DNA from 2 places in the Variovorax sp. GW821-FHT09D05 genome. Region 2 is predicted to be linked to the other one. Evidence: riboswitches for the same ligand, from Rfam matches in the RefSeq annotation. Region 2 holds a riboswitch; the other holds the start of a gene.
What was found. Region 2 has a riboswitch for glycine ahead of gcvT (glycine cleavage system aminomethyltransferase GcvT). Riboswitches for the same ligand answer to the same signal wherever they lie in the genome.
Positions count from the first base shown of each region.

Region 1: another riboswitch for glycine. It lies ahead of AC07O3_RS20055 (D-amino acid dehydrogenase); the one in region 2 lies ahead of gcvT (glycine cleavage system aminomethyltransferase GcvT).

Region 1 covers NZ_JBWKOZ010000007.1:134,958-141,087, reverse strand. Annotated here, with positions in the region: gene AC07O3_RS20070 (aminotransferase-like domain-containing protein) at 1-379, shown strand, start outside; gene AC07O3_RS20065 (PhaM family polyhydroxyalkanoate granule multifunctional regulatory protein) at 472-1,221, shown strand; gene AC07O3_RS20060 (FIST signal transduction protein) at 1,267-2,547, shown strand; gene AC07O3_RS20055 (D-amino acid dehydrogenase) at 2,554-3,855, opposite strand; glycine riboswitch at 3,948-4,064, opposite strand; glycine riboswitch at 4,097-4,193, opposite strand; gene rfbB (dTDP-glucose 4,6-dehydratase) at 4,320-5,399, shown strand; gene rfbD (dTDP-4-dehydrorhamnose reductase) at 5,396-6,130, shown strand, end outside.
Region 2 covers NZ_JBWKOZ010000003.1:680,296-686,425, reverse strand. Annotated here, with positions in the region: gene AC07O3_RS11210 (hypothetical protein) at 1-142, shown strand, start outside; gene gcvP (aminomethyl-transferring glycine dehydrogenase) at 181-3,090, opposite strand; gene gcvH (glycine cleavage system protein GcvH) at 3,142-3,513, opposite strand; gene gcvT (glycine cleavage system aminomethyltransferase GcvT) at 3,574-4,746, opposite strand; glycine riboswitch at 4,792-4,904, opposite strand; glycine riboswitch at 4,917-5,007, opposite strand; gene AC07O3_RS11190 (hypothetical protein) at 5,041-5,598, opposite strand; gene AC07O3_RS11185 (L,D-transpeptidase Cds6 family protein) at 5,697-6,130, opposite strand, start outside.

The DNA.
Region 1 (6,130 bases), on a different contig from region 2:
AACCAAGCTGCTGGCCACGCTGACCTCGCCCACGCTGTTCGAGCGGGCTTTGTCGTGGTGCATCGACCAGGGGCAGCTGCGCCGGCATTCGGAGCGCGTGCGCATCCGCCTCGACGGGGCACGGGGGCGGGCGGTGAAGCTGGCGATGTCGCATGGCTGCACCTTCGCCTCGGAGCCGGCGGGGCTGTTCGGCTGGGTCGACACGGGCGTGGACACCGACGCGCTGACGCAGCGCATGCTCGACCAGGGCTACCTGCTGGCGCCAGGCTCGCTGTTCCATGCGCGCCGGCCGCCGAGCACGATGATGCGGATCAACTTCGCGACGTCGCAGGATGCGACCTTCTGGAAGGTGTTCAGCAAGGTCCGAAGCGAGCTCTGATGGCAGGTAAAAGGCGGGGAGGTCCGGGCCAAAAGGCCGGAGGCTTGGAGTAAGCTGGCAACACAAGAAAACCCACCCAGGAGACCACCCGCATGAGCACCGCCAGCAAGCCCTTCGACTTCAGCCAGTTCGTCCCCGGATTCGACTTCCTGAAGAACCTCGCCGGTGGCGCCGCAGCGGGCACCGGCGCCGGTTCGGTGCCAGGGATTCCGAGCCTTGCGAGCTGGGTGGCGCCCACGCTGAGCGTGGAAGAGGTCGACAAGCGCATCCAGGAGCTCAAGACGGTGCAGTACTGGCTCGAGCAGAACGGCCATGCCCTGAAGGCCACGATCCAGGCGCTCGAAGTGCAGAAGATGACGCTGTCGACGCTGCGCGGCATGAACGTGCGGATGGAAGACATCGCCAGCGCGTTCACCAAGCAGGCAGCCGCGATGGCGCCGGCGCCTGCCGCGGCAGCTCCGGAGCCCGAACCCGAAGAGGTCGAGGAAGAGGACGAGATGCCCGAAGAAGAGGCTCCAGCACCGACGAAGTCGCGCAGCAGGCCGGCTTCGGCCAAGGCGAAGGCCGCGGCAGCCGATGGCGCCGGCGTGGTCGATCCCATGCAGTGGTGGGGCTCGCTCACCGAACAGTTCCAGCAGATCGCCAGCTCGGCGCTGCAGGACGCGGCCCAGCTGAAGGTGCCGGCCATGGCCCAGCCGCTGGCCGATGCGGTCGGCAAGGTCATGGGCAAGCCGGCAACAACGGCCGCCCGCAAGCCTGCTGCGGCCAAGAAGGCTGCAGCGCCGGCTGCCAAAAAGAAGACGTCGACCGCCGCGCGCAAGCGAACCTCCGCCCGGCGCTGACGTCATACACATCCATTTGTTGAAGAGAACGGGTTGGCACGCATCATGAAGTTGTTTCCCTCCGGTCACGCCACCCATCCGCAATGGCGCATGGCGGCCGGCCTCGTGCTGGCCCAGTTGCGCGCACAGATGGCCCTGCCCGACTACGCCTCGTCGCCGACGCTGGGGCTGCTCTACATCACCGACCACTATGCGAGCGAGGCGCAGGACATCCTCGACCACCTGAGCGCCGAGCTGCCCGAAGTGACCGACTGGTCGGGCACCGTCGGCATCGGCGTGTCGGCCAACAACGCCGAGTACTTCGACGAACCCGGCATGAGCCTGATGCTTTGCGCCTTGCCGAGCGACCAGTACCGCGTGTTCTCGGGCGTGGCGCCGCTGGGCAATTCCGAAATGAGCGGCTTCGAGGCGCACACGGCACTGGTGCACGCCGACCCGGCAACGCCCGACCTGGCCGAGCTGATCGCCGAGATGGCGGGGCGCACCGACACGGGTTATCTGTTCGGCGGGCTGTCTTCGGGGCGCGGCAGCGCGCTGCAATTCGCAGTCGGCGGCAACGGCAACATCCGCGGGCACGGGGCGGCGGGTGGGGTGTTCTCGGGCGGCCTGTCGGGCGTGGTGTTCGGCGAAGGCGTACGGCTGGTGTCGCGCGTCACGCAGGGCTGCCAGCCGCTGCGCTCGGGGGCGGTGCGCGAGCGCGAGATCACCGAGGCGGACGGCAATCTGCTGCTGAAGCTCGACGGCGAGCCGGCGCTCGACGTGCTGCTGGCCGATCTGCAGGTGTCGCTCGAACGGCCGCAGGAGGCCATCGACGCCGTGCGCAACACGCTGGTCGGCCTGGCCGATGCCGGTAGCGACGGCATCCGCCGCACCGGCGACCTGGGCGCCGACGTGCTGGTGCGCCACATCATCGGGCTGGACCCGACGCGGCGCGGCATCGCCATTGCCGATGTGGCCGAGGCCGGCATGCGGCTGACCTTCTGCCGCCGCAACGCGCAGGCCGCGCGGGCCGACCTGATGCGCATCTGCGCGGAAATCCGCGAGGAGCTGGAGCCCGAGGAGCAGACGCTCGCCACCGCGCGCGCCGTGGCGGCGGGCGAGGCCGAGGCGGCGCCGCATCCGGCACGGCGCATCGCAGGGGCGGTGTACGTGAGCTGTTCGGGGCGCGGCGGGCCGCACTTCGGCGCGCCGGGCGCTGAGTTGCAGATCGTGCGGCACGCGCTGGGCGACGTGCCGCTGGTCGGGTTCTTCGCTGCGGGCGAGATTGCCCGGCATCACCTGTATGGCTATACCGGGGTGCTGACGGTGTTTACCGCCAACGACTGAACGCGATCAGGCCGGCTGCAGCGCGCGCTGCGCGGGCGCAGGCATGCCGGTGAACGCGAAATCTACCTCAGGCGCCAGCCCGCTCACGATCCGCGCGATCGACTTGCCCGAGCCGCAGGCATGCGTCCAGCCGAGCGTGCCGTGGCCCGTGTTGAGGAACAGGTTTGGCAGCCTGGTCTTGCCGATCAGCGGCACGTTGCTCGGCGTGGCGGGGCGCAGGCCGGTCCAGAACTGGGCCTGCGTGGTGTCGCCGGCGCCGGGGAACAGCTCTTCGACGCGGCGCACGATGGCCTCGCAGCGCACGCGGTTCAGGTCGCGGTCATAGCCGTTGAGCTCGGCCGTGCCGGCGATGCGCAGGCGGTCGCCCGACTCCGAGGTGTAGCGCGAGAACACGAGCTTGAATTCGTCATCCGTCAGCGAGACCTGGTGGGCCTTCGACGCGTCCTTGACGGGCAGCGTCACCGAATAGCCTTTGGCCGGGTAGATCGGCAGGCGAATGCCCAGCGGGGCGGCATACAGCGGGCTCAATGAACCCATTGCCAGCACGAAGGCGTCGCCGCGGATGCGCTGGAAGCGGCCTTCGCTATCGGTGGCTTCGACGTGATCGATGCTGCCGCCGGCTTCGCGTAGCGCGGTCACGGTGTGGCTCATCAGGAACTTCACGCCCGCCGCGGTGGCCAGGCCCACCAGTTCGCGCGCGAAGCGGTTGGCGTCGCCGGACTCGTCCTCGGCCGTGTAGGTGGCGCCGGCCAGCTTCGGGCGGATGTGGGCGAGGGCGGGCTCGATCTTCACGGCTTCGTCGGCCGAGATGACCTGGCGCTCGCAGCCCAGGGCGCGCATCTGCTCGGCGGGCGCGAGGGCGCCGTCGAACTCTTTTTGCGTCGTATAGAAGTGCAGGATGCCCTGCGTGCGCTGGTCGTAGTTCAGGCCGGTGTCGCGGCGCAACTGTTGCAACATCGAGCGGCTGTATGTTCCGAGACGCACGATCTGCTCGATGTTGTGGCGGGTGCGCGCCGGCGTGCATTCGCGCAGGAACTGGAGGCCCCAGAGCCACTGGCGCATGTCGGCGCGGATGCGGAAGAGCAGCGGGGCGTCTTCCTTGCCCAGCCACTGCAGCAACTTGAGCGGCGCGCTCGGGTTGGCCCAGGGTTCGGCATGGCTGACGGAAATCTGCCCGCCATTGGCGAAGCTGGTTTCAGCGGCCGGGGTGGCCTGCCGGTCGATCACGGTCACTTCGTGGCCGAGTTGCTGGAGGTAGTAAGCCGAGGTCACGCCGAGCAGGCCGGCGCCAAGAACGATCACGCGCATTTCAAGTACCTTTGAGGTTGCAGCGCTTGAACGACGGGCGTGGTGTGCTATTGAATGAATAGCAAAGCAACCGGACGACCGTAGTCCAAGTTGCCGCTCCCCCTGTCCTCGGTACCTGAGAGATTCACTTGTTGCGTCTTTGCAACAAATTTGCTCCTTCGGTGCATCGCAGCCACTTGGGGTGACGATGGCTCTCCAGACGGCGTTTGATGTGATGCAGTATTCACCCCTTGCCGAAATCTCCAAGACTTCGTCGGGCCGACCTGAGCGTTTATGGGAGTTTGCGCCTTCGGTAGGGCCACCCAGGTGTGTGTGGCCCGCTCTCCTGCAATAGTGCGATTGTAAACACGGTGCTAAGAGAACGGTAGCGCCTTGCGTTTCAGCCCACAGCCCCAATGGGATAATCGCGCGTTAACGTTCGTTCATTGCGACAGGGCGATGAACTCCAACATTCAGGGGATTCCATGATCTTGGTTACCGGCGGCGCTGGCTTCATTGGCGCCAATTTCGTACTCGACTGGATCGCCAACGGCGACGAGTCGGTCGTGAACCTCGACAAGCTGACCTACGCAGGCAACCTCGAGACCCTCGCGTCGCTCAAGGGCAACCCGAAACACATCTTCGTGCAGGGCGACATCGGCGACAGCGCTTTGGTCGACCGCCTGCTGGCCGAACACAAGCCGCGTGCAGTCGTGAACTTCGCCGCCGAATCGCATGTGGACCGCTCCATCCACGGCCCCGAAGACTTCGTGCAGACCAACGTGCTGGGCACCTTCCGCCTGCTCGAATCCGTGCGCGGGCACTGGAGCGCGCTGCCGGCTGAGCAGAAGACGGCCTTCCGCTTCCTGCACGTGTCCACCGACGAGGTCTACGGCTCGCTGTCGAAGACCGACCCCGCCTTCACCGAAGAGAACAAGTACGAGCCCAACAGCCCCTACTCGGCCAGCAAGGCCGCCAGCGACCACCTCGTGCGCGCCTGGCACCACACCTACGGCCTGCCGGTGCTGACCACCAACTGCTCGAACAACTACGGCCCCTTCCACTTTCCCGAGAAGCTCATCCCGCTGATGATCGTCAACGCGCTGGCCGGCAAGAACCTGCCCGTGTACGGCGACGGCATGCAGGTGCGCGACTGGCTCTACGTGAAGGACCACTGCAGCGCCATCCGCCGCGTGCTCGAAGTCGGCAAGCTTGGCGAGACCTACAACGTGGGCGGCTGGAACGAGAAGCCCAACATCGAGATCGTCAACACCGTGTGTGCGCTGCTCGACGAGCTGCGCCCCAGGGCCGACGGCAAGCCCTACAAGGAACAGATCACCTACGTCACCGACCGTCCCGGCCACGACCGCCGCTATGCCATCGATGCGCGCAAGCTCGAGGCCGAGCTCGGCTGGAAGCCCGCCGAGACCTTCGACACCGGCATCCGCAAGACCGTCGAGTGGTATCTGGCCAATGGCGAGTGGGTGCGCAACGTGCAAAGCGGCGCCTACCGCGAGTGGGTGGAGAAGCAATACGACGCAGCACCTGCGAAGGCCGCGGCATGAAGTTGCTGCTGCTGGGCAAGGGCGGACAGGTCGGCTGGGAGCTGCAGCGCAGCCTGGCGCCCCTGGGTGAACTGGTCGCGCTCGACTTCGACAGCACCGATTTCAACGCCGACTTCAGCCGGCCCGAGCAATTGGCCGAGACAGTATTGAAGGTTCGCCCCGATGTGATCGTCAATGCGGCGGCGCACACGGCCGTCGACAAGGCCGAGAGCGAACCGGACTTTGCGCGCAAGCTCAACGCCACCTCTCCGGGGATCGTGGCCGAGGCGGCGCAGCAGATCGGCGCGCTGATGGTGCATTACTCGACCGACTATGTCTTCGACGGCAGCGGCACCAGGCCCTGGAAGGAAGACGATGCGACGGGTCCGCTCAGCGTGTACGGGCGCACCAAGCTCGAAGGCGAGCAACTGGTGGCCCAGAACTGCGCGAAGCACCTGATCTTCCGCACCAGCTGGGTGTACGCGGCGCGCGGCGGCAACTTTGCCAAGACGATGCTGCGGCTGGCGAAGGAGCGCGACAAGCTGACCGTCATCGACGACCAATTCGGCGCGCCCACGGGTGCGGAGCTGCTGGCCGACGTGACGGCGCATGCCATCCGGGCGACGCTGCAGGACCCGGCCAAGGCCGGCCTCTATCACGCCATCGCTGGTGGCGAGACCAGCTGGTACGGCTATGCGCGCTTCGTGCTCGAAATGGCGCAGCAGGCCGGCGTCGAACTCAAGGCCGGGCCC
Region 2 (6,130 bases):
GGACTATGCGCAGGTCAAGCGATACCAGGAGGCATTCCAGTTCGATCCGTCCGAAGCCTATGCGGGCGTCAATGCCGCCAAGATCGCTGCAGACATCCTGACCGTGAAGTGGGCGACCTATCGTCGCGAATCCCCGCCGTAGAAGGGCCGCTGGGTTGCCGCCCGCCTTCTCGGGGTTCGTCAGGCCTCTTCGGTTTCCTTGTAGTCGTCCACGGGCACGCAGCTGCAGAACAGGTTGCGGTCGCCGTACACGTTGTCGACGCGGCCGATGGGCGGCCAGTACTTCGCGTTCTTGAGTTCGGCCAGCGGAAACGCGCCGAGTTCGCGCGAGTACGGGTGGCTCCACTCGGTGCCGAGCAGGCTCGCCGCCGTGTGCGGCGCGTGCTTGAGCGGGTTGTCTTCCTTCGGCCACACGCCTTCTTCGATGCGGCGGATTTCGCCGCGGATGGCGATCATCGCGTCGATGAAGCGGTCGAGTTCGGCCAGCGGCTCGCTCTCGGTCGGCTCGACCATCAGCGTGCCGGGCACGGGGAAGCTCAGCGTAGGCGCGTGAAAGCCGTAGTCGATCAGGCGCTTGGCCACGTCTTCGGCGGTGACGCCGCTGGTGTCCTTCAGCGGGCGCAGGTCGAGGATGCACTCGTGCGCGACGTGCCCATTGGGGCTCGCGTACAGCGTGGGGTAGTGGTCCTTCAGGCGCGCGCTGATGTAGTTGGCGCTGAGAATGGCCGTTTCGGTCGCAGCCTGCAGGCCCTTGGCGCCCATCATGCGGCAGTACATCCAGCTGATCGGCAGCACGGCCGCATTGCCCAGCGGTGCGGCCGACACGGCGCCCACGCCGTTCGACGGCACGCCGGCCGTCACGTGGCCAGGCAGGTATGGCACGAGGTCTTCGACCACGCACACCGGGCCCACGCCGGGGCCGCCGCCGCCGTGCGGAATGCAGAAGGTCTTGTGCAGGTTCAGGTGGCTCACGTCGCCGCCGAATTCGCCCGGCGCAGCCACGCCGACCAGCGCGTTCATGTTGGCGCCGTCGACATACACGCGGCCGCCGTGTTCATGCACCAGCTCGCACAGTTCCTTCACGCGGGTTTCGAACACTCCGTGCGTGCTGGGGTAGGTGATCATCACTGCGGCCAGCTTGTCGCTGTGCTTTTCGCAGGCGCGCTTCAGGTCGTCCATGTCGACGTTGCCCTGCGCGTCGCAGGCCGTCACCACCACCTGCAGGCCCACCATCTGCGCGCTCGCGGGGTTGGTGCCGTGTGCGGAAGACGGAATCAGGCAGATGTTGCGGTGGCCCTGGCCCTTGGCTTCATGGAACGAGCGGATGGCCAGCAGGCCTGCGTACTCGCCTTGCGAGCCGGCGTTGGGCTGCAGGCTGATGCCCGCGTAGCCGGTGGCTTCGCACAGCCAGGCGCGCAGCTGGGCGTCGAGCTGGGCATAGCCCTGCTGCTGCTCGGCGGGCGCGAAGGGGTGGATGTTGGCGAACTCGGGCCAGGTGATGGGGATCATCTCGCTCGTTGCGTTGAGCTTCATCGTGCAACTGCCCAGCGGAATCATGCTGCGGTCGAGCGCCAGGTCTTTGTCCGACAGGCTGCGGATGTAGCGCAGCATCGCGGTTTCGCTCTTGTGTGTGTTGAACACCGGGTGCGTGAGAAAGGCGCTGCTGCGGCGCAGGTCTTCGGGGATCAGCGGCGTGGTGCTGCCCGACAGGTCATCGAAGCGCGGCGCCTGCATGCCGGCGGGCGCGAACAGGCTCCACAGGGTTTCGACGTCGGCGCGCGTGCTGGTCTCGTCGAGCGAGATGCCCAGGTGCTGTTGCAGGCGCTGGCGCAGGTTGACGCCGGCCGCCTGCGCGCGCTCGATGATTGCCGGCGTGTCTTCGCCGGTGCGGATGGTCAGTGAGTCGAAAGCGGTGGTGTTGACCGGCTCGCGGCCCATCTGCGTGAGGCCCTTGGCGAGGATTGCCGTGAGCGCTGCCACTCGCTGCGCAATGCGCGTGAGGCCATCGGGCCCGTGGTAAACGGCGTACATGCTGGCCACCACGGCCGGCAGCACTTGCGCGGTGCAGATGTTGGACGTGGCCTTCTCGCGGCGGATGTGCTGCTCGCGCGTCTGCAGTGCGAGGCGGTATGCGGGCTGGCCGTGCGTGTCGACGCTCACGCCGACCAGGCGGCCCGGCAGCGAGCGCTTGAATTCGTCGCGGCAGGCCAGGTAGGCGGCGTGCGGGCCGCCGTTGCACAGCGGCATGCCGAAGCGCTGCGTGGTGCCGCAGACGATGTCGGCATCGAATTCACCGGGTGCGACGAGCAGCGTGAGCGCCAGCAGGTCGGCCGCGACGATGAGGGCGGCGTCGCACTGATGCGCGTGGCCCGCGAGCGGACGCAGGTCGTGCACGTGGCCGGTGGTGGCGGGGTACTGTGCGAGCGCGGCGAAGAACTCGCCGCTCACCATCAGGTGCGGCAGCGTTTCCGACACGGTGCTCACCTTCACTTCGATGCCCAGCGGCGCGGCGCGCGTCTTGATGACTTCGATGGTCTGGGGATGGCAATCGCCAGACACCAGGAACACGTTGCTCTTGCTCTTCACGCTGCGCTTGGCCAGCGTCATGGCCTCGGCTGCGGCCGTGGCCTCGTCGAGCATCGAGGCGTTGGCGATGGCCATGCCCGTGAGGTCGCACACCATCGTCTGGAAGTTGAGCAGGGCTTCCATGCGGCCCTGCGAGATTTCGGCCTGGTAGGGCGTGTAGGCGGTGTACCAGGCGGGGTTCTCGAGCACGTTGCGCAAGATGACGCCCGGCGTGTGCGTGCCGTAGTAGCCCTGGCCGATGAAGTTCTTGAACACCTTGTTCTTCGACGCCATCACCTTCAGCTCGGCCAGCGCATCGGCTTCGGTGGCCGGTGCGGGCAGGCGCATCGGCTTTGCGCGGCGGATGGCCGCGGGCACGATGCCGTCGATGAGCTCCGCGCGCGTTTCTGAGCCGATCACCGGCAGCATGCGCGCCTCGTCCGCCGCATCGATGCCGATGTGGCGGGCGAGGAATTCTTCGGCGTTCTCTAGTTCTTGCAAAGAGGGAAGGGCAGGCGTCGGCATGGCGGTGAGGGCTCGGGGAGAAGAAGGAAGGTGGCTGAGAAACTCAGCGGATCAGGATTCGGCGGCGAACTTGTCGTAGGAGGCCGCGTCCAGCAGGGCGTCGAGCTGCGCGGGCTCGCTCAGCTTGACCTTGAAGAACCAGCCGGCGGCCAGCGGATCGCTGTTGGCGAGCGACGGGTCGGCGCGCAGCGCCTCGTTCACTTCGGTGATCTCGCCCGACACGGGCATGAACACGTCGGCCGCGGCCTTGACCGATTCGACGACGCCGGCAACTTCGCCTTGCGCAAAGGTCTTGCCGACTTCGGGCAGGTCGACGAACACCACGTCGCCCAGCGCGTCCTGCGCATGCACGGTGATGCCGACGGTGGCTGCGTCGCCTTCGGCCGACACCCATTCGTGGTCCTTGGTGTACTTGATGCTCATGGAAAAACTCCTCGTGGAAAAAATGAATCGGGGTGTAGAGCCTAGCCGGGTCGACCGGGCTCAGCCGCGGTAGTAGCGAGTGGGCACGAAAGGCATCGTCGAGACTTCCATCGGCACCGGCTTGCCGCGCACGATGGCCTGCACGCGCGTGCCCGGCTCGGCAAAAGCGGTGGCCACGTAGCCCATCGCGATGCAGCGGTCGGCCGTCGGGCCGAGCAGGCCGCTGGTGACGATGCCGATGTCGTGGCCTTCGAAAGATTGCAGCACCGTGCCGTCGCGCACCGGAATGCGTTCGAGGGCGACGAGGCCCACGCGCTTGCGCTTCAGCGTGTTGTGGTCGGTGTGGCCGGCAGCGCCTGCGGTAGCGACGGCAAGCTGCGCGAGGATCTTTGTCGCGCCTGGAAAGCCGCCTTCGCGCGCGCCGCCTGTGCGGCGCACCTTCTGCATCGCCCAGTTGAGCGAGGCCTCGACCGGCGTGGTGGTGGTGTCGATGTCGTTGCCGTAGAGGCACAGGCCGGCTTCGAGCCGCAGCGAATTGCGCGCGCCCAGGCCGATGGGCTTGACCTCGGGTTGGGCCAGCAGCAGGCGGGCCAGCGCCTCGGCATCCTTCGCGGCCACCGAGATCTCGAAGCCGTCTTCCCCGGTGTAGCCGCTGCGGGTGACGAAGGCGGCAATGCCGCCGATCTGCACCGCACCGCCCGTCATGAACACGAAGCGCTCGATGCCGGGCGACAGCCGCGCCAGCGTGGCCGCGGCCTGCGGGCCCTGCAGCGCGAGCAGGGCGTGGTCGGGCAGGGGCTGCACTTGGCAGCGGCTGCCGATCTTCTGCTGGATGTGGGCGATGTCGGCCACCTTGCAGGCGCCGTTGACGATCACGAAGATCGAGCCGTTGCCTTCATTGAAGAACATCAGGTCATCGAGGATGCCGCCTTCGTCGTTCAGCAGCAGGCCGTAGCGCTGCTTGCCGGCGGGCAGGTCGATCACGTCGACTGGCATCAGGGTTTCGAAGGCGGCCGCTGCGTCGGGCCCAACGAGGCGCAGCTGGCCCATGTGGGAAATGTCGAACAGGCCGGCCGCATCGCGCGTGTGCTTGTGCTCGGCCATCAGGCCGGCGGGGTACTGCACCGGCATCGAATAGCCGGCAAAGGGGACCATGCGGGCACCGAGCTCCACGTGGAGGTCGTGCAGCGGCGTCTTGAGAAGTTCGGTAGCGGGGGCGGAAGAAGCAGCCACGGGGCACTCCAAAGGGGCAGACGAAATCCATGACGCAAGCCATGGGCCACCCCTGCTGTCCGCTTTACCTGAGAGATTCGCCCCACGATCGGGGTTTGCTCCTTCGGTGGGCCGATGGGCAGTTTTCACTGCAACGGCCTCTCTCCAGCAAGGAAACGCCGGTGTTCACCGGCGCCTTGTCAGTCCTTTTGCCTGAGCGTTCGGGAAACCCCTGCGCCTTCGGCGGCCCCGGCACGCGGGGCTCTCTCCTGACCCTGGCGAGTGTAGTGGATCGCGCGGGGCCGGGGTTCGGCGTCAGTGGATGATTTCGGCCGGCGGCAGCAGCTTGTCGATGCGCTCGCGCAGCGATTCGGCCCGCTCCACCCCGGCGGTTTTCTCGATCTCGGTGAGCATCAGCGCGGCGATGGTCAGCATCGCCTCGCGGTCGCGGGCCTCGCGCAGGGCGTCGCGCATCTGCAGCGCGAACTTCGGGTCGCGCCGCACGAACATGCGCTCGCAGATGTCGAACAGGAACATGCGCGTGGTGGCCAGCGAGCGCTTGCCGTCGAAGGTGTCGGCCGAGGTGGTGGCGACCTGGATCGGCTCGGCGGCGGCGATAGGCGCGGGCCGGGCGGGGGCCGCCGGTGCGGGCGCGGGTGCCGCAGCAGCAGCTTGTGGGGCCTGCAGGTAGCCCCGCTGCACCAGCGCCTGGATCGCCTGTTCGGCTTCAACCCGGTTGGAGAACAGCGGACTGAAGTCGGTCAGCGAGCGCCGGCCATCGGCCATCAGCAGCAGGGCGCGCTCACGCTGGCTGAGCGTGCGCTGTCCGCCCTGGAGTTCGTCGCGCGCCTTGTCGGTCTTGGTGGGAAACATGGCAGCCACAGCTTTCGGGAATCGAGGGCTGCAGCATCGTTGCAAGTGGTGACATCTTCATGAACCGTTTGCCTTACAGGGGCAATCGCGGCTGGCCTTCAGCCCGCGCTTTCCTTGCGTATGAGCCACTGGTTGCCCACGCGCTGCAATTCCAGCGTCTTGCGGCTCTTCTCGCGCAGCTTGTCGGCGCTGTAGGTCTGTTGAAAGCTTGCGCTGGCCGCCTGCCCCTGGACGCTGATGACCAGGCTGTCGATGCTCACGCTGATGGTCGTCTTGTCGGTAATGCGCGCGCGGCGGTCCGCCTCCCAGGCCTTGCGGTCCTGGCCTCGGGGCGGCGTGAAGTCGGGTGCATAGGCGGCCAGGTAGCGCACCACGTCCCGGGCTGACCAGGCCGCGGCCCAGGCGCGCACGGCGGCTTCGACTTCGCGGATGCTGGAGGCGGGATCGGCCGGCGCTGCTGCCGATACGGGGGCTGGTGCCGCGGCGGGCGTTGCGGGCGGGGCGCCGAAGGCAGCCGGAGCCAGCAAGGCGC